Regions from separate parts of the Faecalibacterium sp. I3-3-89 genome, predicted to be linked through region 1. Evidence: predicted binding sites of a transcription regulator. Region 1 holds the regulator's gene; the other holds the start of a gene.
The links. Region 1 encodes NrdR, which represses ribonucleotide reductase genes. Its sites were predicted from a motif close to CACNANATNTNGTG; they were not measured.
Positions count from the first base shown of each region.

Region 2: a site for NrdR is predicted at 7,960-7,973, ahead of nrdD (anaerobic ribonucleoside-triphosphate reductase). Genes of this name have one in related genera too.

Region 1 is NZ_CP094468.1:1,418,530-1,430,582, forward strand. Features, by position in the region: gene MTP38_RS06615 (hypothetical protein) at 1-166, opposite strand, end outside; gene MTP38_RS06620 (hypothetical protein) at 163-1,014, opposite strand; gene MTP38_RS06625 (spore germination protein) at 1,015-2,460, opposite strand; gene MTP38_RS06630 (DUF421 domain-containing protein) at 2,532-3,224, shown strand; gene MTP38_RS06635 (DUF4363 family protein) at 3,235-3,603, shown strand; gene nrdR (transcriptional regulator NrdR) at 3,928-4,389, opposite strand; gene secF (protein translocase subunit SecF) at 4,534-6,867, opposite strand; gene MTP38_RS06650 (aminotransferase class I/II-fold pyridoxal phosphate-dependent enzyme) at 6,986-8,266, opposite strand; gene clpX (ATP-dependent Clp protease ATP-binding subunit ClpX) at 8,494-9,822, opposite strand; gene MTP38_RS06660 (ATP-dependent Clp protease proteolytic subunit) at 9,863-10,462, opposite strand; gene tig (trigger factor) at 10,614-11,930, opposite strand.
Region 2 is NZ_CP094468.1:2,365,093-2,377,145, forward strand. Features, by position in the region: gene fba (class II fructose-1,6-bisphosphate aldolase) at 251-1,114, shown strand; gene MTP38_RS11465 (hypothetical protein) at 1,211-2,122, opposite strand; rRNA gene rrf (5S ribosomal RNA) at 2,228-2,344, opposite strand; rRNA gene MTP38_RS11475 (23S ribosomal RNA) at 2,470-5,304, opposite strand; tRNA gene MTP38_RS11480 (tRNA-Ile) at 5,515-5,591, opposite strand; tRNA gene MTP38_RS11485 (tRNA-Ala) at 5,595-5,670, opposite strand; rRNA gene MTP38_RS11490 (16S ribosomal RNA) at 5,796-7,306, opposite strand; gene nrdD (anaerobic ribonucleoside-triphosphate reductase) at 8,097-10,268, shown strand; gene nrdG (anaerobic ribonucleoside-triphosphate reductase activating protein) at 10,268-10,822, shown strand; gene MTP38_RS11505 (RecQ family ATP-dependent DNA helicase) at 11,217-12,053, opposite strand, start outside.

The DNA.
Region 1 (12,053 bases):
CCTCCGGGAACTGGTACAGCAGGCCCACCGTCCAGCTGTCGTCCTTCGTTTCGACGAGAAGGGTGCGGATCATGCTTTTCTCGGTATTGTCCCAGTGGAGAAAAAGGCAGAGCCAGACGGTCAGCACGCCTGCGGCCAGAAGCCGCAGCCCTTTCCGGCGGCTCATCGTGCAGCCTCCGCGCCAGCTGTGCCTGAGGGCCGCCCGGCAAGCCGCTCACAGAGCAGCCGCGCTGTGCGGACAAGAAAACAGAGACGAAAGACCGCCGCCGCCAGCCAGAGGAGCAGGAATGCGGCATCGAAGCGGGAGATGCCCCCGAAGCTCCACGCCCGCAGAAGCTCATAGCCCGGATAGTCCTGCGGCGCACCAAACAAAAGCGCCAGCCCCAGCGTATAGCCGGAAGAAATGATTGCAGGGATGAGCGGAAGCCACAGCGCTGATTTTTGACTGTTTTTCGAAGTATTTTCGCCCATACAAAGAAGTGGAAACGAGAAATATTCGGGGTAAAAAAACGCATCTGGTAATGCGAACGACCTGCCTGCCTCGCCCATCACGAGATTCTGCCATTCCAGCTGACCTGCCAGCCCCAGCAGGCAGAATAAGCTCCCCAGCACCACGAATGCCCCGAGGACAGCGGCCATCCGGTCATACAGCTCACAGCCGAAGCTCCATCCAGCCCAGAGGAGCAGCGGCAGCAGGCCGAAAAAGGCCATCGACGAGAACTGTTCCCAGCAGATCTGCTGGATCATAGCCGCCGTGCGGACAAGCTCCCAGAGATACCAGAACAGGAAGGCGGCGCAGCAGCAGTTACCGACAAAGCCCGGACGGCGCAGTCGGGCGGCATTCCAGGAAACGAACACCGCAAGGAGTATCAACGCCGCTGCCGCCAGCACATTCCCCAGCAGGGCGGCGCGGACAGAGCCGCTCTGCCCTGCCCTGAGGATGACGCGGCCCAGCTCTGCTGCCGCAGTGCTGAGGGCCAGCGTCCGGGCTGAAAACCCCTCTCTCTGCTGCATTTAAGACCCCCTCCTTTTCCAGATGGCGAATGGGCGGCGGGACAGCGCCCGGTAGTTGCGGCGGATGATACCATCCCCTGAAAAGACAACGCTCGAAAGGTAGGGCACCCCCATCGCGGAGAGGGACGTCAGCGCCGCCAGCACCCCCAGAGCCGCGCACACCAGCCCCACCGGCCCGGCCAGACCCGCCGCCAGCGTGACACCCAGCCGCAGCAGGGTGGCAGGCTCGTACAGCGAAGGGGTGACGAAGACGGAGATGGCCGTGATGCTGGCCACAAGGATGACCGGTGTGCTCATCAGCCCGGCCCCGACGGCGGCATCGCCGATGATAAGCGCCGCCACAAGACTCACCGAGTGGCCCAGCGTCTGGGGCATCCGAAGCCCGGCCTCCCGGATGATCTCCAGCAGGAGAATGACCAGCAGCATCTCCGCGAACAGCGGAAGCGGCGTGGCCTTTTCCGCCGCCTCGATTTTATAGAGCAGCTGAGGCGGGATAAGCTCGGGCAGGTAGACTGCGAGACAGACGAAGACCCCCGGCAGGAAGATGCTGAGGTAGAACGAACCATATTTCAGGATGCGCAGGAAGGACGAAAAGAGCGCCGTAGTCGCGTAGTCGTCGAGGCAGTCGAAATTTTCGCAGAAGAGGGAGGGCAGCACCAGCGCCGAGGGACTGCCGTTGACTAAAACAACGATTTTCCCCTCACAGAGCTTTGCCGCGGCGGAAGCCGGGCGCTCGGTGTAGCTCACCGGAGCGAACAGCCGACATCTGGCCGGGAAAAGCCACGGCACGAAGTAGCTGGAGTCCAGCAAAAGCTCCGGCTTTGCCTCTTGGAGGGTCCGGCGCACCCGGGCCACCGCCTGCCTGCTGGCTCTGTCCCTGCAATAGCAGATGGCGTACTCGGTCTTCATGGCACAGTCGGCCTGTGCCGTCTCCATCACAAGGGTGTCGGTGCGGATGAGGCGGCGCAGCAGGCTCAGATTGACCCGCAGAAGGTCGGCGAAGCCCTCCCGGGAGCCACGCAGGTTTCCTTCTCCGGAGGGTTCTTCCACCGACCGGGACTTGAGGCCCTGTACCGAGAAGACGATGCCCTTTTTGCACCCATCCAGCAAAAGCACCGCCATGCCGGCGGTCAGGCGGCGGACGAGGTCCTCCATCTCCTTGACCGAACTGTTCTCGGCGGGCAGACCGGAGTGGTGCATCAGAAGTTCATAGACCTGTGCGCCGCTGTGGGCCAGCCGCTCCGGCTCGAGGCCGGGCGTATGACGGGTGGCAGCGTCCAGCAGGAGCGCCCAGAGCGCTTCGAGGCTGGCCATGTTGTCGAAGAGCACGATGGCCCCCGGGCAGTGATAAAGCTCGATGCGCTTGGCATAAAAATCCGCCGAAGCGCCAAACCTAGCGTTGAGCGCCTCCAGATTCTCATCCAGCAACGAGGAAAGCTGCAGCATACGGTATCCCCCTTTGCCTGCCAGTATTCCCCCGTCGGAGTCGCTTATTCAACCCACAAGGAGGGCCTTCTGTGAAGCTTCTGATTTTCCGCACCCTGCTCATTTACCTCTGCGTCCTGTTCGCCATGCGGCTGATGGGCAAGCGTCAGCTGGGCGAGCTGCAGCCCGAAGAGCTGGTGTCCACCATCCTCATCTCCAATCTGGCGTCCATCTCCATCGAGTCGGAGGAAGTGCCGGTGACGGCCAGCCTCATCCCCCTCTTCCTCATTGCAGCTCTGGAGCTGCTGGGGTCAGCGCTGAGCTTTCGCAGCCAGAAATTTTTCAATCTGATGTCCGGTCGCCCCAAGACGGTCATTCTGGATGGACAGATCGACCAGAATGCTCTGCGCACCCTCCGGCTGACCACCGCCGACCTGATGGAGGCCCTGCGGGGCAAGAATATCTTCGACCCCCGGGACGTCTCCTACGCCGTGGTCGAGACGAACGGCAGTCTCTCGGCAGCGCTCCGCCCCGAAAAGGAGACGGCCACCCTCGCTGACCTGCGGCTGAAGGTCGAGCACAGCCACGCCACCATCCCCTTCGTGCTGGACGGCCAAGTCCTCGAGGACAACCTCCAATGGTGCGGCAAGGACAGAAGCTGGCTCGAGCGGACCGCGCAGGCCAACACCCTGCTGCCGGAAGAGATCCTGCTTCTGGTCGGCAACGAGACGGAGGATTATTTTCTGCTGAAAAAAGAGAGCCGCCGCAAGGGCAGCTCCCGGTGAGAGGTACGGAATGAAACGGATCTATGCGTGTCTGTGCATCGTGGCAGTGCTGCTGAGCATCGCCTTCTACAGCAGCTGGCGGGTGCAGAAATTTGCCGAGGATATTTCGGATGACATCGACGACGCCGTGGAGGCCCTCCGGGACGAGGATCTCCCTGCCGCACGGCAGGCTCTGGCCGAGGGAGCAAAGCTTTGCGACGAGATGCGGGAAGGGATGAACCATCTTCTCCGCACGCAGGACTTCACGGAACTGGAGAGCGCTCTCCGTGCCGCCGACGGCCACCTCGAGATGAATGCTCCCGAGGAAGCCCTCGGCGAACTGCGCCGGGCACAGGTTCAGGTGGAAACTCTGGAATGGCTTTCCCGGAGATTCGTTTAATTAAATCTCCGAGACTCGTTTTTATTTCGTGTAATCTTCGTTATCTGAAATTTATTTGCCCCAGCCTGCCGAGAAATAAGAGCTATAAACCGGATTTTATGCAGAGAGTTGCCGCAATTTTAATCGGTTCATCATTCATTTTTTCATATTAAATGCCTCGTTCTGAAATCATCGCCCTCTATCTGCACCCTATATAGATTTTTATATGGGGCATCTTCGGCAATTCCCCAAAGACCCTTCCCGTCCGGATACAACGTGCACAAAAAAGCGCCCCATCCCCTGCCCTGCGGCAGAGAATGAGGCGCTTATGGCTTTGGAGCCAGATTATTTCTTGCGGTCGCCCATCAGCTTTTTCAGCTCATTGAAGAAGCTTTCGACGTCCGCGAACTGCTGGTAGACCGAGGCAAAGCGGACATAGGCCACCTCGTCGATCTTTTTCAGCTCCTGCATGGTCAGTTCACCGATGCGCACGCTGGTCACTTCGCGGTCGTAGGTGCTCATCAGGGTCTGCTCGATGCTGCTGACGGCGCGTTCCAGCGCTTCGTAGCTCACCGGGCGCTTGGCGCAGGCGCGAAGCATGGCGTTCAGCAGCTTCTGTCGGTCGAACGGCTCGCGGGAATTATCCTTCTTGATGACGATGAGCGGCACTGTCTCCACCACCTCGTAGGTCGTGAACCGCATATGGCAGTTCAGACACTCCCGGCGGCGGCGGATGCGCTCACTGTCTTCGGTGGGGCGGGAATCAATGACTTTGGACTCCTCATCGCCGCAATAGGGGCATTTCATGGTCGTTCCTCCTATAGCAGTTTGCGTTTTTAATGCACAGGCAACATCCGCAAACTGCATGTCGCAAAGATGCCGTTTTGACAGGCACTATTTTTGAAAATTGCGATAAAAAATCGGGACAGATTTGCATCAGGGTCCAGCGGCTCAGTTTTTCTTTGCGCCCTTGCGTTCGCTCCATGCCACCCAAGCGGAGGTGGAGACGCACAGCGAGGTGTACACGCCGCTGAGCATACCCATCATCAGGGGGAAGGCAAAGGTAAAGATGCTGTCCAGACCATACAGCTTGGAGACGACGCACATCACGCCCAGCGCCATCACAGTGGTGACGGTGGTGATGATGGTGCGGCGGGCCGACTGGTTGACAGAGTGATTGACCAGCTCTTCGAAGCTGGCCTTCTTGCCCAGCAGGCTGCGATTCTCACGGATGCGGTCGTAGACGACGACGGTATCGTTGATGGAGTAGCCGAGGATGGTCAGCATCGCCGCAATGAAGTTGCCATCCAGCGGGGCACGCAGCAGCACGAAGGTGCCGAACACCACCATCAGGTCGTTGAGCAGGGCCAGAACGGCCATCATGCCGCCGGTCAGGCCGCCGATCCTCTTGAAGCGGTATGCGATGTAGGCGAGGATGAGCACCAGCGCGAACACCACGGCCACCAGACTCTTCTGGAGGAACTTCATGCCCATTGCGGCGCTGACATTGCTCAGAGAGAGCTGTGCGAAGGAGTTGTCAGGGTAGCTCTCGTTCAGAGAGTCCAGCAGGGTCTGCACCTCGTCGGTGGTGACAGTCTCGGTGCCGGGCATCGAGATCTTCAGGGCCTGCTCCCCTGTTGCGACGTTCTCGCCGGTCTGCAGGGTCAGGCCGTTGCTGCCCAGCGCCTCGGAGGCCGTCTTCTGGACGGCAGACATCTCAAAGCTGTTCTCGTAGCTCAGGGTGATCATCGCACCGCCGGTGAACTCGGTGTCCAGATGGACGCCCAGCACCACCGCACAGAGGACGATCGCCGCCATCAGACAGGCGGAGAAGGTCAGGAAACGCTTGCGCAGACCAACGAAGTTGACCTGCTTCTTCTCGGTGGGAGTCTTACCGGGAGCATCCGCACCGTAGAGACGGGGGTTCCGCAGGGCCTTGATGGAAGCAGCGCCCCGGATCATGGTACGGGTGGCAAAGATGCCAAACACGAAGTTGAGCAGCACGCCGGTGAGCAGCGTGTAGCCGAAGGCGTAGATGGTGCCTGCGGTCGAGGGGCCGAAAGCAAAGAAGACGAAGTGCAGGGCCTTGGCAAAGAAGCCGTCCGAGGGGCCGAAGGCACCCATCAGGACGACCGCAACGATGACGATGGTCACATTGCCGTCGATAATGGGGGTCAGGCCGCGGGCAAAGCCGCTCTTGAGCGCGCCGTCGAGGCTCTTGCCGCTGCGCAGCTCCTCCTTGATGCGCTCGGCGGTGATGACGTTGGCATCCACGCCCATGCCGATGGCGAGGATGATGCCAGCGATGCCGGGCAGGGTCAGGGTGAAGCTCTCAAACACCGGGAAGTAGCCGGAGACGAAGGCCAGCGTGGCCGCCACCTGACCGGCCAGCGCAATGCAGGCGAGGAAGCCGGGCAGACGGTAGAGGGCCGTCATGAGCACGAGGATGAGGGCAAAGGCGATGACACCGGCCAGCACCATGGCGCTCAGGCTGTTCTCGCCCAGACTCGGGCTGATGGTGGAGTAGCTGTCCACGCTCAGCGCAAAGGGCAGAGAGCCGGAGTTGATCTGGCGGGCCATTTTGACGACATCTTCCTGCGTGAAGGGATTCGCCGCAGAGCTGGTGATGATGGCAGAGCCGTCGGTGATGGCGGCGTTGACGCTGGCGGTGCTGACGTTCTCGTCGTCCAGCCAGATGCTGATGCTGCCGCCGTTCTGGTACAGACGGGTGGTGGCGTCGCCGAATGCCTTGGCACCCTCGTCAGTAAACTTCAGCGCCACATAGTACTCGGAGCTGCTGCCGTTGACGGGGCCGTACTGGGCAGCAGCACTCTCCACCATCGAGCCGTCAAGCACCAGCGCACCGTCTGCGCTGCTCCCCTCCCGGAAGGTCAGGTAGGCGGTGGTGCCGATCTCCTCGATGGCGGCTTCGGGGTCGAACTCGGTCTCGCCCGACTGCCACGGGAACTCGAGGATGAGGCTGTCGGAGTTGTTGTCCACATACAGCTCATAGTCGGTCACGTTGAGGGCGACCAGACGGTTCTCGATGACCAGCTGAGCAGCCTCAAGCTGGTCGTCGGTGGCGTCGTAGCCGTCGGAGGGGACGAAGGTGACGTTGACGCCGCCCTTGATGTCCACACCGAAGCGGATGTCCTTCGCTCCCTTGATGTAGGTGGTGGTCACATCACCGTACTTGACCGCAACACCGAAGAACGCCGTATAGACGAACGCCGCGATCACAAGCACCGTGAGGATAAGCTGCCATGCTTTGCCTTTCGTTTTCATATGAATCGGGAAACCTCCAAATATAATATGAAGCTGCTTTCCGGTCTTGGAAACAACTTCAAAATCTCCGCTGCGCCGTCTGAGCGGCAGCACAGCGGAGATTTGTGCAGTGGAAAGATCAGTCCTTTTCCGTCAGCAGTTTCTCGACTGCTGCCAGACGGACGCAGACACAGAGCAGGTCGGATGCGGTCTCCACCTCATCCAGACTGGGATAAGTGGGCGCGATGCGCAGGTGGGAATCATCCGGGTCCTTGTGGTAGGGGTATGCAGAGCCTGCGCCGGTGAGGGTCAGGCCGCACTCCTTGCACAGCTGAGCCACCCGCTTTGCGCAGCCGGGCATGACATAGAGGCTGATGAAGTAGCCGCCCTTGGGGTTCGTCCAGTGGGCGATGTCGCCGCAGGGGGTCAGCTCTTCGTTGAAGGCTGTCTTGACGGCATCGAAGCAGGGCACCAGACGACGGCGGTGCTTTGCCATGTGGGCCAGAACGCCCTCCTTGTTCTTGAGGAAGCGGACGTGGCGCAGCTGGTTCATCTTGTCGTAGCTGATGATCATGACCGAGAAGCGCTTGCAGATGTACTTCATCATGGCCTCGCTGCAAGCCAGAGCGGAGACGCCAGCGCCCGGGAAGGTGATCTTGCTGGTGGAGGTGAACATAAAGACGCGGTCTTCGTTGCCGTACTTCTTGCACTCGTTCAGCAGGACGGGGGTCTCGATGATCTCCTCCGTCAGATGGTGGACGATGTAAGCCTCATCCCAGAAGATCTTGAAGTCGGGGGCGGCGGTCTTCATCTTAGCAAAGCGGTCGATGGTCTCATCGCTGTAGGTGTAGCCGTCGGGGTTGGAATACTGCGGCACGCACCAGATGCCCTTGATGGTGTCATCCTCGGCCACCAGCTTCTCGACGACGTCCATGTCGGGGCCGTTTGGGGTCATGGGGACGCTGATCAGCTCGAAGCCGAACTCCTCGGTGATGGAAAAATGGCGGTCATAGCCGGGCACCGGGCAGAGGAACTTCCGCTTCTCCACCTGAGACCACGGGCAGGGAGACTCCGGGAAACCGAAGCTGTAGCCCATCGAGATGAGGTTGTACATCAGCTGCAGGCTGGAGTTGCCGCCCACAAAGACCTCCTCGGGCTTCACGCCCATCACGTCGGCGAACAGCTCGCGGGCCTCATGCAGGCCCTCCAGATCGCCGTAGTTGCGGGCGTCGGTGCCGGCGTCGGTGGTGTAATCCGTCATCTGCAGCAGACCCATTGCCAGATCCATCTGGTGAGGGCCGGGCTTGCCGCGGGCCATGTTCAGCTTCAGGCCCATCGCCTGAAACTTTTTGTACTCTTCTTCCAGAGCCGCCTTTTCGGCAGCCAGTTCGTCGCGGGTCATCTCAAAATAATTTGCCATAACACACACTCCTTTATCGTACGTTCTATTTCCCACAGGGTCCGGTACTGTATCTCTGCGAAGCAGGTTCATGCCAGTGGGCCGCTCCGATTTTTACCCTCACAGTTCCAGACTTTTATAGTTTACTACAATTTGACCTCGGAAACAAGTCGGATGGCACAAAAAGACCCCGCCAAAAAGTAAAAAGCTTTCAGCGGGGCCTGTTCTCCCCTGCTGCGCGCTGCCGCTCAGCTCAGGGAAGGCTGGTTCTTATAACGCTTGCGCACTGCGCCGTACTCCATGTGTGCCTCGCCGCCCTCTACCGTATCCTCGTCGATGGTGACGCGGATGATGGTGGGGTCTGTGGGCACATTGTACATGACGGGCATCAGGATGTTCTCCATCACGCTGCGCAGACCGCGGGCACCGGTCTTGCGCTCGATGGTCTTCCGCGCAATGGCGTGGAGGGCCTCATCGGTGATGTTCAGCTCCACATTATCCATGGCCAGCAGCTCTTTGTACTGCTTGACCAGACTGTTTCGAGGCTCCTTCAGGACACGCACCAGCGCATCCTCGTCCAGATCATCCAGCACCGTAATGACCGGCAGACGGCCGATCAGTTCGGGGATGAGGCCGAACTTGACGAGGTCGTGGGGTTCGACCTTCTGCAGCAGGGCTTTCTGGGCCTCGCTGGAATTGTCCTTCAGGCTGCTGCCGAAGCCCAGAGCGGACTTATCGGTGCGGCGAAGGATATACTTGTCCAGACCGTCGAAGGCACCGCCGCAGATGAAGAGGATGTTGGTGGTGTCGATCTGGATGAACTCCTGCTGAGGGTGCTTGCGGCCGCCCTGCGGGGGAACATTGCTGACCGTTCCCTCCAGGATCTTCAGCAGAGCCTGCTGGACGCCCTCACCGCCCACATCACGGGTGATGGAGGGGTTCTCGCTCTTGCGGGTGATCTTGTCGATCTCATCGATATAGATGATGCCGATCTGCGCCTTCTGGACGTCGAAGTCTGCGGCCTGAATGAGCTTGAGCAGGATGTTCTCCACGTCCTCGCCCACATAGCCGGCCTCCGTCAGGGTGGTGGCATCTGCGATGGCGAAGGGCACGCCCAGCATCTTGGCCAGTGTCTGGGCCAGCAGGGTCTTGCCGACACCGGAGGGGCCGAGGAGCAGGACGTTGGACTTCTGCAGCTCAACGTCGGCGCCCTTGCCGCTCAGGATGCGTTTGTAGTGGTTGTAGACCGAGACGGCCAGCACACGCTTGGCCTCGTCCTGACCGATGACGTACTGGTCAAGTCCCTCCTTGATCTCCGCAGGGGTCTTGATGTTGATAGAAAGCTCGTCAGACGGCTGGATGCGCGCCCGGCTGGCACTGCCGCGGCTGGGGCGGGAGCTGCTGCCCGCGTGATCCGGCTTGTCCGAGAGCAGATCGGCACAGAGGCCGATGCATTCGCTGCAGATGTTCACGCCGGGACCGATGATCATCCGCTCCACTTCATCCTGATGTTTGCCGCAGAAGCTGCAGACCAGATCCTTTTCGTTTTTATCTCTGCCGGAATTGTTATTAGCCATAACCGTTTTTCCTTATCCTGGGTGTATTGCTTTCTGCCGCTCAGCGGTGGGTGATGACCTCATCGATGAGGCCGTATTCCTTGGCCTCCTGCGCAGAAAGGAAGTTGTCGCGCTCGGTATCCAGCTCCACCTTTTCCAGCGGCTGGCCGGTGTACTCGCTGAGCAGCCGGTTCATCTTGGCGCGGGTGCGGACGAGATGGTCGGCATGGATCTTGATGTCGGTAGCCTGTCCGGACAGACCGCCGCCCTGACCGCCGGCGATGAGGGGCTGGTGGATCATGATCTCGGCGTTGGGCAGGGCGAAGCGCTTGCCCTTGGTGCCGCTGGCCAGCAGGAACGCACCCATCGAGGCGGCCATGCCCATGCAGATGGTGGAGACGTCACACTTGATATACTGGATGGTATCGTGGATGGCCATACCTGCGCTGATGGAGCCGCCGGGGCTGTTGATATACAGGCTGATGTCCTTATCGGGGTCCTGCCCTTCCAGATACAGCAGCTGTGCCACGACAAGGCTGGCGGAGGTATCGTTGACATCCTCGCTCAGCACAATGATGCGGTCGTTCAGCAGACGGGAGAAAATATCATAGGAACGCTCCCCGTGCGCCGACTGCTCGACAACGTAAGGAACAAAACTCATAGGGTTCGCCTCCTGAATGAAAAATTATTGTATTTGCAAAATTGACCGATACGGCAAGCACACAGGGCCGTAGCCGTATCGGTCAATTTCAACAACCTTCACTTACAGAGCCGGGGACTTCCCCTGCCCTGCATGACCTTGTGCGCCGGAATTACTCAGCGTCAGCGGTCTTCTCGGCCTCAGCGGCCTTCTCCACGACATTTGCGTGGCTCTTGATGAAGTCGATCGCCTTATTGATGGCCAGATCGTGCTTCACCTCATCCACGTTGATCAGCTCGCGGACCTTGTCCTCTTCCATCTTGTACTGGTCAGCAATGCGCTTGACCTCGGCATTCAGCTCGTCCTCAGTGGCCTCGATGTTCTCGGCAGCTGCGACAGCCTCCAGAGCCAGACGGATCTTGACCTGCTTCTCAGCCTGCGGCATGAAGGAAGCGCGGAACTGATCGACGGACTGGCCCATATACTTCAGGTAGTCCTCGAGGCGCAGGCCCTGCTGCTCCATACGGAAAGCAAAGTCGTTGACCAGCTCGTCCATGCGGACATCATACATGGCCTGAGGGATCTCAGCCTCCATGCCCTCGATGACCTGATCGACCAGAGCGTTCTCGACGGCCAGATCATCCTGCTTGTCCAGCTGCTCCTGATTGTTCTTGCGGATGGAAGCCTTGAACTCGTCCAGAGTGTCGTACTCGGAGCAGTCCTTTGCCAGCTCGTCGTCCAGAGCGGGCAGCTCCTTGTACTTGACCTCGTGCAGCTTGATCTTAAAGACAGCGGGCTTGCCAGCCAGCTCGGCAGCCTGATACTGCTCGGGGAAGGTGACGTTGACGTCGAACTCCTCACCAGCAGCGTGGCCGATGATCTGATCCTCGAAGCCGGGGATGAAGCTGCCGCTGCCCAGAGTCAGGCTGTAGTGCTCTGCCTTGCCGCCCTCGAATGCAACGCCGTCCACAAAGCCCTCGAAGTCGATGTCAACGATGTCGCCGTTCTCAGCAGCGCCCTCACGGGTCAGCTCACGGGCGTTGCGCTCCTGCACACGCTTCAGCTCGGCCTCGACAGCCTCGTCAGAAACAGTATGGACCGTCTTCTCGACAGTCAGACCGTTGTAAGCGCCGATCTTCACCTCGGGCTTGACTGCGACCTTGACGGTCAGGGTAGCGCCCTCAGCCTCACTGGCGGAATCGACGGAGACCTCAGGACGGCCCACCGGCTCGATACCGGCAGCCTTGACAGCCTCTTCGTAAGCTGCGGGGAACAGCTCGTTGATGGCGTCATAGGTAAAGACATCAGCGCCGTACATCTTCTCGATCAGAGCCTTGGGAGCCTTGCCCTTGCGGAAGCCCTGAACAGGGTACTTCTTGCCCTCCTTCTTGAAGACATCGGCAACTGCTGCCTTGAAGGCCTCAGCGTCGATGGAGAACTGCAGCTCTGCCATGCTCTTCTCGAGCTTTTCGCACTTGATGAAATTCATTTTGTGTATCCTCCACTCAAATATTGTATTGCGTTGGGGCAGCGGGAAAACTGCCGCCTGCAACCGCGCACCGCGTCCTTGCTGTTGCGAAATGCGGGGACGCGCGCGCTCAAATTGGGTGCA
Region 2 (12,053 bases), 950 kb from region 1:
TCCCCTTTTGTCCCTCTCTCGTTCCTCTGCTCAGATGTTGTCGTCGCTTGTAAAAATGTTGCATTTCACTCGTTTTTCCATTTTTCGACTGCATTTCCGGCCAAGAAAGCTTCGGTTTGATTACAAAAACTCTCTAGTGGATTGATTTTGCCCTCTGTTTGGGGTATACTTAGGTTGTAACTTCGTTAAACCATACACGAAGTGCTGTGTGGGTACGAAGAGACCCCGATAAATTTTGGAGGTAAATAATATGTTGGTAAATGCAACCGAAATGCTCATCAAAGCCCGTGACGGCCACTACGGTGTGCCTCAGTTCAACATCAACAATCTGGAGTGGACCAAGGCTGTCCTGACCGCCTGCGAGGAGATGAAGAGTCCCGTCATTCTGGGCGTCTCCGAGGGTGCCGGCAAGTACATGACCGGCTTCAAGACCGTCGCCGCAATGGTGGACGCAATGGTCGATTCGATGGGCATCACCGTTCCGGTCGCTCTGCATCTGGATCACGGCACCTACGAGGGCTGCAAGGCCTGCGTTGAGGCTGGCTTCTCCTCCATCATGTTCGACGGCAGCCACTACTCCATCGAGGAGAATGTCGCCAAGACCACGGAGCTGGTCGCTCTGGCACACTCCAAGGGCATGAGCATCGAGGCCGAGGTCGGTTCCATCGGCGGCGTCGAGGACGGCGTTGTGGGCAATGGTGAGATCGCTGACCCCGCAGAGTGCGCAAAGATCACCGATCTGGGCATCGATTTCCTCGCTGCCGGCATCGGCAACATCCACGGCGTCTACCCGGCCAACTGGAAGGGTCTGGACTTCGAGGCTCTGGACCGCATCCACAAGGCTACCAACAACATTCCTCTGGTCCTGCATGGCGGCACCGGCATCCCCGACGACATGATCGCCAAGGCCATCAGCCTCGGCGTCTCCAAGATCAACATCAACACCGAGTGCCAGCTGGTCTTCGCTGAGGCCACCCGCAAGTACATCGAAGAGGGCAAGGATCAGCAGGGCAAGGGCTTCGACCCCCGCAAGCTGCTGGCTCCCGGCGCAAAGGCCATCGAGGCCAAGTGCAAGGAGAAGATCGAGCTGTTCGGCTGCGCAGGCAAGGGCTAAGCCGAAGCTGTCCTTCTGAACAATACTCCACCTGATAGAAAGAGCGACCCCGCTGTGTTGAACTCAGCACAGCGGGGTCGCTCTTGTTTTATCTTTTTATTGAGGGGCATCTGCTATGCATCGCACCGAAATGCTCTCCGGCTCCTGCATCGTCTCTGCTTCTTTTACTGCTTTCTGAAAGAGCGGAAGCATCTTCGCCATCTCAAAGCCATTCTCTGTTTTTGCATACTCCGGTGCCATCGTGATGCGGTACTCCGCCTTTGCCTTGCTCCACTGTCGGACCGAAAAGTGTTCCGGGATCACATCCAGCCATTTCCCTGTCTCTCCAAACTGAGAAACCGCGTCGATCTGGAGCCGGAACAGATTTTTGGCAAAATACACGCTCCATTCCATTTCTTTCTGAGCCACTTCATGCAGGTCCTGCACCGTCTCATCCGCTCGGCAGAACGTCACAAACCCTGCCTGCGCCATCCTCTCTCTGGCTTCCAGCAAAGAGAGAACGCTGCCCGTTTCATCGACCAGATAGCCGTTGGTCGTGGGGTCGAGCATACACCATTTTCCCAGAGTCCTGTCAAAAATCTCTGTCACGACATGACAGTCGCTGTCAAAGGGCGAATAGGGCAGCATTCTCACTCTCCGGGCGTAGATCCCCAGTGCCAGACAGCATTCCTCCAGTATCTTGGATTTGTTCAGACAATTGATCCCATGCTCCGGCTGCTCCAGACTGTATTCCAGCAGCGCCAGCCCATTGCACGGAACGCTGTTATCGTACCACGCACTGTGTGTCAGTTTCGGGGCAAGATACTTCAACAGCCGCACACTGTGCTCCAGCTCTGTCCCGTTTCCGGCAATTTCATTGAGATGATATTTTTCTTTCAGCTCTGCATACTCCGGGCAGTCAAAACGATATTCTACCTGTGCCTGCTTTCCGAGTTGAAAGCTCTGGTTATTGCAGAGTATCCCCCGATAAATATCATAAAGTGTTTTATTTTCCTCATTTCCCATCATGCGCTTCCCCTTTCTGATTTTATCCATTATAACAATTTCAGACAGAAATTATAATCCGCAGACACAACAAAAACCGCCCTGAGGACTCTCAAAGCGGCATATTCAAGTCGGCGACTACCTATTTTCACAAGCCGTTTCCAGCTAACTATCTTGGGCACGAGTGAGCTTAACTGCTGTGTTCGGAATGGGAACAGGTGGAACCTCACCGTCATCGTCACCGACCATATGACTAGCTAAGTATATCATTTCTGATCTACTTTGTCTAGTATTTCTAGAAGGACGTGCCTTCAAAACTGAATAATCACTGCTTACATTTTTTCGTTGACTCTAAGAGTCTCAAGCGAATTGTGGTCAAGCCCTCGACCTATTAGTACACGCTTGCTGAATGGATCGCTCCACTTACACATCGTGCCTATCGACCTTGTAGTCTTCAAGGGGTCTTACTTGTTTAAAACAATGGGATATCTTATCTTTGGGTCGGCTTCACGCTTAGATGCTTTCAGCGTTTATCCGATCCGTACGTAGTTGCCCAGCTATGCTCCTGGCGGAACAACTGGTGCGCCAGAGGTACGTCCGTCCCGGTCCTCTCGTACTAGGGACAGCTCCCATCAAATATCCTGCGCCCACGACAGATAGGGACCGAACTGTCTCACGACGTTCTGAACCCAGCTCGCGTACCGCTTTAATTGGCGAACAGCCAAACCCTTGGGACCGAATACAGCCCCAGGATGCGATGAGCCGACATCGAGGTGCCAAACCTCCCCGTCGATGTGGACTCTTGGGGGAGATCAGCCTGTTATCCCCAGGGTAACTTTTATCCGTTGAGCGATGGCATTTCCACTCACATACCACCGGATCACTAACTCCAACTTTCGTTACTGCTCGACCCGTCAGTCTCGCAGTTAGGCTCGCTTCTGCGTTTGCACTCTTTTGCTTGATTTCCGTTCAAGCTGAGCGAACCTTTGAACGCCTCCGTTACTTTTTAGGAGGCGACCGCCCCAGTCAAACTGCCCACCTAACAATGTCCCCCGACTCGATTCAGAGCCGCAGGTTAGAATTCCAATATCGCAAGGATGGTATCCCAACGGCCACTCCGCAGAAGCCAAAGCTCCTGTTTCCCTGTGTCCCATCTATCCTGTGCATGCAACATCGAAACCCAATATTAGGCTACAGTAAAGCTCCATGGGGTCTTTCCGTCTTGTCGCGGGTAACCGGCATCTTCACCGGTACTACAATTTCGCCGGGCGGGCTGTTGAGACAGTGCCCAAATCATTACGCCTTTCATGCGGGTCAGAACTTACCTGACAAGGAATTTCGCTACCTTAGGACCGTTATAGTTACGGCCGCCGTTCACTGGGGCTTCGATTCAATGCTTGCACATCTCCTCTTAACCTTCCAGCACCGGGCAGGCGTCAGCTCGTATACGTCATCTTTCGATTTAGCACAAACCTGTGTTTTTGGTAAACAGTTGCTTGGGCCGATTCTCTGCGGCTCCATCTCTGGAGCACCCCTTCTCCCGAAGTTACGGGGTCAATTTGCCGAGTTCCTTAACAACCCTTCTCCCGTTGGCCTTAGAATCTTCTTCCTACCTACCTGTGTCGGTTTGCGGTACGGGCACCTCAGAAATACACACAGCTTTTCTCGCCATCTTCCATCCCAGACTTCGGTACTAACTTCCCTCGATCTCTACCGGAACCAACACCCGGCTCTGAGACTTCAAATGTGTCCCTGTGCTTAACTCTTTTGGTGGTGACGGAATCTCTACCGTCTGTGCATCGGCTACGCCTTCCGGCCTCACCTTAGCTCCCGACTAACTTGGAGCGGACGAACCTTCCTCCAAAAACCTGAGGCTTTCGGCCATGCAGATTCTCACTGCATTCGCGCTACTCATTCCGGCATTCTCACTTCTATACACTCCACAGCCGCTTACGCTACTGTTTCTCCGCGTATACAACGCTCCCCTACCCAATCCATTACTGGATTGCCTAAGCTTCGGTGTCAGGTTTAGCCCCGTTAAATTCTCCGCGCAAAGACGCTCGACCAGTGAGCTATTACGCACTCTTTGAATGAGTGGCTGCTTCTGAGCCAACATCCTGGTTGTCTGCGTATCTTCACATCGTTTTCCACTTAACCTGACTTTGGGACCTTAGCTGTAGATCTGGGCTGTTTCCCTTTTGACAATGACATTTATCTGACACTGTCTGACTCCCAAGCATCAATACTCTGGCATTCTGAGTTTGATAAGCTTCGCTAACCTCTCGGCCGCTAGGCTATTCAGTGCTTTACCTCCAGGTATCTAACTTGAGGCTAGTCCTAAAACTATTTCGGGGAGAACCAGCTATCTCCGGGTTCGATTGGAATTTCTCCGCTACCCACAGTTCATCCGCCGCCTTTTCAACGGAGGTCGGTTCGGTCCTCCATGGAATTTTACTTCCACTTCAACCTGACCATGGGTAGGTCACCCGGTTTCGGGCCCATTATATGCAACTTAACGCCCTTTTCAAACTCGCTTTCGCTTCGGCTCCAGACCTTAAGTCCTTAACCTTGCTGCATACAATCGCTCGCCGGACCGTTCTACAAAAAGTACCCTATCACACATTGACGCGCTCTAGGTGCTTGTAGGCACAGGGTTTCAGGTTCTTTTTCACTCCCCTCCCGGGGTGCTTTTCACCTTTCCTTCACAGTACTATACGCTATCGGTCACTGGGTAGTATTTAGGGTTGGAGGGTGGTCCCCCCATCTTCCGACCAGGTTTCACGTGTCTGGCCGTACTCTGGAATCTGCGCAGCTCTCTCCGTTTTCACCTACGTGGTTCTCACACTCTCTGACCGGCCTTCCCATGCCGTTCGGTTAACAGATTGAGTCCTAAAAGCAGTCCGTACCCCGGAAGTATTTCTACTCCCGGTTTGCCCTCTTCCGCGTTCGCTCGCCACTACTTACGGAATCTCGTTTGATGTCTCTTCCTCGCCCTACTTAGATGTTTCAGTTCAGGCGGTTCCCCCGATGCACCTATTTTGAATTTCAGTGCAACGTACTCAGGTATGAACCTGAGTGAGTTTCCTCATTCAGAAATCTCCGGATCAATGCTTATTTGCAGCTCCCCGAAGCTTATCGCAGCTTATCACGTCTTTCATCGGCTCCCAGTGCCAAGGCATTCGCCCTGCGCCCTTGTTCGCTTGACCATATCAAACTATTCTCTCTCGAGAATGGCTTGTATCCTCTTGATTCTCTCTTGCCAACGAAGATTATTGTTACCCTTCCTTTTGAAATTGTAATATTTCTTAAAAAGAACTTACTATAATCTTTGTTTCGCAGTTATTATTCAGTTTTCAAGGTACGTCTTGGTGATGTCCTGCAAAGCCCGGTCTCCCGAAACTCTGCTCTTCATCACATGGTGGGCCAAAATGGACTCGAACCATCGACCTCACGATTATCAGTCGTGTGCTCTAGCCAGCTGAGCTATTGGCCCATGTGGTGGAGATTAAGGGAATCGAACCCTTGACCCCCTGCTTGCAAAGCAGGTGCTCTCCCAGCTGAGCTAAACCCCCACATTAGGTTTTGAGTAACCCCTTTTCAGGGCCCTCAAAATCGAACAATATCTAATCAACTTGTCTCTGTCACCTGTTCCAAGAACAAACCATCTTCGATGTTTCGTTCTTGCCTGACTCCTTAGAAAGGAGGTGATCCAGCCGCAGGTTCTCCTACGGCTACCTTGTTACGACTTCACCCCAATCACCAGTTTTACCTTCGGCGGCGTCCTCCTTGCGGTTAGACTACCGACTTCGGGTCCCCCCGGCTCTCATGGTGTGACGGGCGGTGTGTACAAGGCCCGGGAACGTATTCACCGTGGCATGCTGATCCACGATTACTAGCAATTCCGACTTCGTGCAGGCGAGTTGCAGCCTGCAGTCCGAACTGGGACGTTGTTTCTGAGTTTTGCTCCACCTCGCGGTCTTGCTTCTCTTTGTTTAACGCCATTGTAGTACGTGTGTAGCCCAAGTCATAAAGGGCATGATGATTTGACGTCATCCCCACCTTCCTCCGTTTTGTCAACGGCAGTCTGGCCAGAGTCCTCTTGCGTAGTAACTGACCATAAGGGTTGCGCTCGTTGCGGGACTTAACCCAACATCTCACGACACGAGCTGACGACAACCATGCACCACCTGTCTCCTTGCTCCGAAGAGAAAACATATTTCTATGTTCGTCAAGGGATGTCAAGACTTGGTAAGGTTCTTCGCGTTGCGTCGAATTAAACCACATACTCCACTGCTTGTGCGGGCCCCCGTCAATTCCTTTGAGTTTCAACCTTGCGGTCGTACTCCCCAGGTGGATTACTTATTGTGTTAACTGCGGCACTGAAGGGGTCAATCCTCCAACACCTAGTAATCATCGTTTACGGTGTGGACTACCAGGGTATCTAATCCTGTTTGCTACCCACACTTTCGAGCCTCAGCGTCAGTTGGTGCCCAGTAGGCCGCCTTCGCCACTGGTGTTCCTCCCGATATCTACGCATTCCACCGCTACACCGGGAATTCCGCCTACCTCTGCACTACTCAAGAAAAACAGTTTTGAAAGCAGTTTATGGGTTGAGCCCATAGATTTCACTTCCAACTTGTCTTCCCGCCTGCGCTCCCTTTACACCCAGTAATTCCGGACAACGCTTGTGACCTACGTTTTACCGCGGCTGCTGGCACGTAGTTAGCCGTCACTTCCTTGTTGAGTACCGTCATTATCTTCCTCAACAACAGGAGTTTACAATCCGAAGACCTTCTTCCTCCACGCGGCGTCGCTGCATCAGGGTTTCCCCCATTGTGCAATATTCCCCACTGCTGCCTCCCGTAGGAGTCTGGGCCGTGTCTCAGTCCCAATGTGGCCGTTCAACCTCTCAGTCCGGCTACCGATCGTCGCCTTGGTGGGCCGTTACCTCACCAACTAGCTAATCGGACGCGAGGCCATCTCAAAGCGGATTGCTCCTTTTCCCTCAGGTCGATGCCGACCCGTGGGCTTATGCGGTATTAGCAGTCGTTTCCAACTGTTGTCCCCCTCTTTGAGGCAGGTTCCTCACGCGTTACTCACCCGTTCGCCACTCGATCGAAGAAGCAAGCTCCTTCTCTCTCGTTCGACTTGCATGTGTTAGGCGCGCCGCCAGCGTTCGTCCTGAGCCAGGATCAAACTCTTTATTAAATGATATTTATCACTTAAAAAGTGTTAAATCTCTCTTCGCTCAGCACGCAATCGCTTGCGTCCTGTGTGAATTACTTTGTTTGGAATTGTTTAACGTGTTTTTCCAACACGAAAATAGGTTCCGTTACAAGTTTTTCGATATTGTTCAATTTTCAAGGTCCTGTAGCGCCTCAGCCAAGCGGCTGACAGCTTAATTATTTTACCACAGAAGTGGTTTTTTGTCAAGCTTTATTTTTTCGAAGTTTTTCGTTTCTTACCGAACTTGGAGCATCTCGAAAGTCTCTCGCATTCCTGCCGGACTTTCTCGCATCTATTGGTTCTTTTCGCTTTACTTCTAGCTAAGACTCAGAAGTCATTCTTTTGTCTCAGCGCTTGGCGCTCAAGTATAATACCACATCACCGCCCGGATGTCAACACTTTTTTACTTCTTTTTTTCAAGTTTTTTCGCGCTGACTGAAATCGGCTTCATCTCCTTGTATTTTTCAGGCCGAGACTCTTTGTCTGTTATAATGTATTATATAAAGGGCAAAGTATAGACGACGGCCTTTATTACGCCAAGGAAAGCGCCCGCTTCCCTTGCACAAATTGTCAAGAGGTTCCGTCTCAAATTTTGTTCCGGAAATTCTCCGTTATTTTTGGCGAAAGCTACAAAACACAAAATGTAGTGGTTCTTCCATTGACATATCACTAAATAGTGATATGATAGTATCAATGAATCACGAGACTTGCGGGTGCCTCTTGCACAAGGAGACACCCGTTCACACTGTATATGCGACACAGGAGGAGCGCTATGAAGATCATCAAACGCAACGGTGCTGAAGTACCTTTCGATATTACCAAGATCATCACCGCTGTCACCAAAGCCAGCGATTCGGTGGGCGGCAAGGCCCGTCTCTCCCGGGAGCAGATCACCGACATCGCCGCAGCCGTGACCGATCAGTGTCAGGCACTCAACCGCGCCATCAGCGTGGAAGAGATACAGGATATGGTGGAGAACCAGCTCATGGACATCAAGGCCCATGACATCGCCCGCCACTATATCACTTACCGCTATATCCAGAGCCTCAAGCGCCAAACCAACACCACCGACGAGCGCATCCTGAGCCTTATCGAGTGCCAGAACGAGGAAGTCAAGCAGGAGAACGCCAACAAGAACCCCACCGTCAACAGCGTCCAGCGCGACTACATGGCCGGTGAGATCTCCAAGGATCTGACCGCCCGCCTGCTGCTGGACCCCGAGATCGTCAAGGCTCATCAGGAGGGTCTCATCCACTTCCACGACTCCGACTACTTTGCCCAGCATATGCACAACTGCGACCTCATCAATCTGGACGATATGCTCCAGAATGGCACGGTCATCTCGGGCACCTATATCGAGAAGCCCCACAGTTTCTCCACCGCCTGCAACATCGCCACCCAGATCATCGCGCAGGTGGCCTCCAACCAGTACGGCGGCCAGAGCATCAGCCTGACCCACCTTGCCCCCTTCGTAGACGTCTCCCGCAAGAAGATCGCCGCTGAGGTCGAGGCTGAGATGGAGGGTCTGGATGTTTCTGCCGAGCGCAAGCGCGAGATCGTGGAGCGCCGCCTGCGCAATGAGATCAACCGCGGCGTCCAGACCATCCAGTATCAGGTCGTCACCCTTATGACCACCAACGGTCAGGCTCCCTTCATCACCGTCTTCATGTATCTGGGTGAGGCCCGCAACGCGCAGGAGAAGGCCGACCTTGCCATCATCATCGAGGAGACCATCCGCCAGCGCTATCAGGGCGTGAAGAATGAGGCCGGTGTCTGGATCACCCCCGCCTTCCCCAAGCTCATCTATGTGCTGGAGGAGGACAACATCCACCCCGGCGACCCCTACTACTATCTGACTGAGCTGGCTGCCAAGTGCACCGCCAAGCGGATGGTACCCGACTATATCTCCGAGAAGAAGATGCTCGAGCTGAAGGTAGACAAGAACGGCGAGGGCCACTGCTACACCTGCATGGGCTGCCGCAGCTTCCTCACCCCTTATGTGGACCCCGAGACCGGCAAGCCCAAGTATTACGGCCGCTTCAATCAGGGCGTCGTGACCATCAATCTGGTGGATGTGGCCCTCAGCTCCGGCGGCAACTTCGACAAGTTCTGGAAGATCTTCGACGAGCGTCTGGCGCTCTGCCACCGCGCTCTGCAGGCCCGCCACAAGCGCCTGCTGGGCACCCCCAGCGATGCCGCCCCCATTCTGTGGCAGTATGGCGCACTGGCCCGCCTCAAGAAAGGCGAGAAGATCGACAAACTCCTCTTTGGCGGCTACTCCACCATCAGTCTCGGCTACGCCGGCCTGTATGAGTGCGTGAAGTATATGACCGGCAAGAGCCACACTGACGCCGGTGCAAAGCCCTTCGCCCTCAGTGTGATGCAGCATATGAACGACAAGTGCAACGAGTGGAAGAAGGCCGAAAACATGGACTATTCCCTCTACGGCACTCCGCTGGAATCCACCACCTACAAATTCGCCAAGTGCCTGCAGAAGCGGTTTGGCATCGTGCCCGGCATCACCGACAAGAACTATATCACCAACAGCTATCACGTCCATGTTTCGGAGACGATCGATGCGTTCACCAAGCTGAAGTTCGAGAGCGAGTTCCAGAAGCTGTCCCCGGGCGGTGCCATCAGCTATGTGGAAGTCCCCAATATGCAGGACAATCTTGAGGCCGTGATGAGCGTGCTGCAGTTCATCTACGACAACATCATGTACGCCGAGTTGAATACCAAGTCGGATTACTGCCAGTGCTGCGGCTACGACGGCGAGATCAAGATCGTCGAAGACGACGGCAAGCTGGTGTGGGAGTGCCCCAAGTGCGGCAACCGTGACCAGAACAAGCTGAATGTCGCCCGCCGTACCTGCGGCTATATCGGCACCCAGTTCTGGAATCAGGGCCGGACGCAGGAGATCAAGGATCGGGTGTTACACTTGTAATGAACTACGCAACCATTAAATATTATGACATCGCCAACGGGCCGGGGGTTCGCACCAGCGTCTTCGTCTCCGGGTGCCGCCACCACTGCCCCGGCTGCTTCAACGAGGTGGCATGGGACTTCGGTTACGGTTCCCCCTTCGACAAGCCCGTCCGCAACGAGGTATTCGCCTCCTGCAAGCCGGATTATATCGCGGGCCTCTCCCTGCTGGGCGGCGAACCGATGGAGCCGGAGAACCAGCGGGAACTGGTGACTTTCGTCCAGAACTTCAAGGCCCTCTACCCGAAGAAGACCGTCTGGTGCTACTCCGGCTACACATGGGAACAGCTGACCGGCAAGGTTCCCTGTCACGCACGGTGTGAAGTCACCGACGAGCTGCTGCGTCTGCTGGACGTGCTGGTGGATGGCCGCTTCGTGGAGGCTGAGCACGACATCTCCCTCCGTTTCCGGGGCAGCCGGAACCAGCGTCTGCTGGATGTGCCCAAGTCCCTCGCCGCCGGGCAGCCGGTTTGGTGGCAGGACGAAAAGGTCTTCTCCACCCATACGATGGAATGACAAAAAGAGCGCAGACCTTTCCATGAGCCGAGTGGCTCATCGTGGAAGATTCGCGCTCTTTTTCTATCTTTTTGTCGAGGCTTATGATATACTAAAGACGCTGGCCTTCTCCGTCCAGTTGGAAGGAGGTGAGTTCCTATGGATATTACCACATTCATCCTGTCCGTCGCAGCAGGCGTTGTCGCAAACTTCGTCTACAAGTGGCTTGGCGGCTGGTTCAAGGACAGCAAGCACTAAAAGAATGACCCCCCTTTTGAGAGATTGCAGCTCTCTGAGGGGGGTTGTTCTTTCTTCGTGAGTCCTATGTGTGAATTACCACATTCACTATCTTCAGTATATGCAAAATCCCGGAAAAGTCAAGCAGAACGCAGAAAATTTACAGTTCCGGCCCTGCTCACCGCGAGTTGACCATCTCCTCGATGACCCGCAGGAAAGCCATGCCATACCGCGCGGCCTTCTTCTCGCCGACGCCGGTGATGTTCAGGAATTCGTCCATGCTCAGAGGCTTGCTCTGGACCATCTCCCGGAGGGTGGCGTCGCTGAACACCATATACGCCGGGACGTTCTGCTTTGCAGCGAGACGCTTGCGCAGAGCGTAGAGCGCCGCCAGAAGCTTTTCGTCGGCCTCACTGAGGTCGGTGTTGGCGGCAGCACGGCGGGCAGACAGCCGCCGGGAGTTGGCCGCAGCGCGCTGCTTCGCGGCAGCGGCCCGCTCTTCCACCTCCTGCGCATTCTGCTCGGCAAAGAGGCAGCAGGAGCAGTTGCCGCACTTCTCGGGTGCAGCCTCCCCGAAGTAGTTCAGCATGAACCGCCGCAGACATTTTGAGGTGGTGGAGTAGAAGGTCATATATTTGAGCCGTTCCTCCGCCTTGCGGGCAGCTTCGGCCTTGACGTCGGCGGGCAGGCCGTTGTCGGCCTCCATCTCCTTGTCGATGAAAAAGCGGATGGTCCGCACGTCCGTACCGGAGTAGAGCAGGATGCAGCGGGACGGCAGACCATCGCGGCCTGCACGGCCCGCCTCCTGATAGTAGCTCTCAAGGTCCTTGGGCATATTGTAGTGGATGACGAACCGGACATTGGGCTTGTCGATGCCCATGCCGAAGGCATTCGTCGCCACCATGATCTGGACCCGGTCGTAGAGGAAGTCGTCCTGATTCTTCCGCCGCACCTCGGCGTCCAGCTTGGCGTGATACGCCGCCGCCCGGATGCCCCGGCTCTGAAGCAGGCGGGC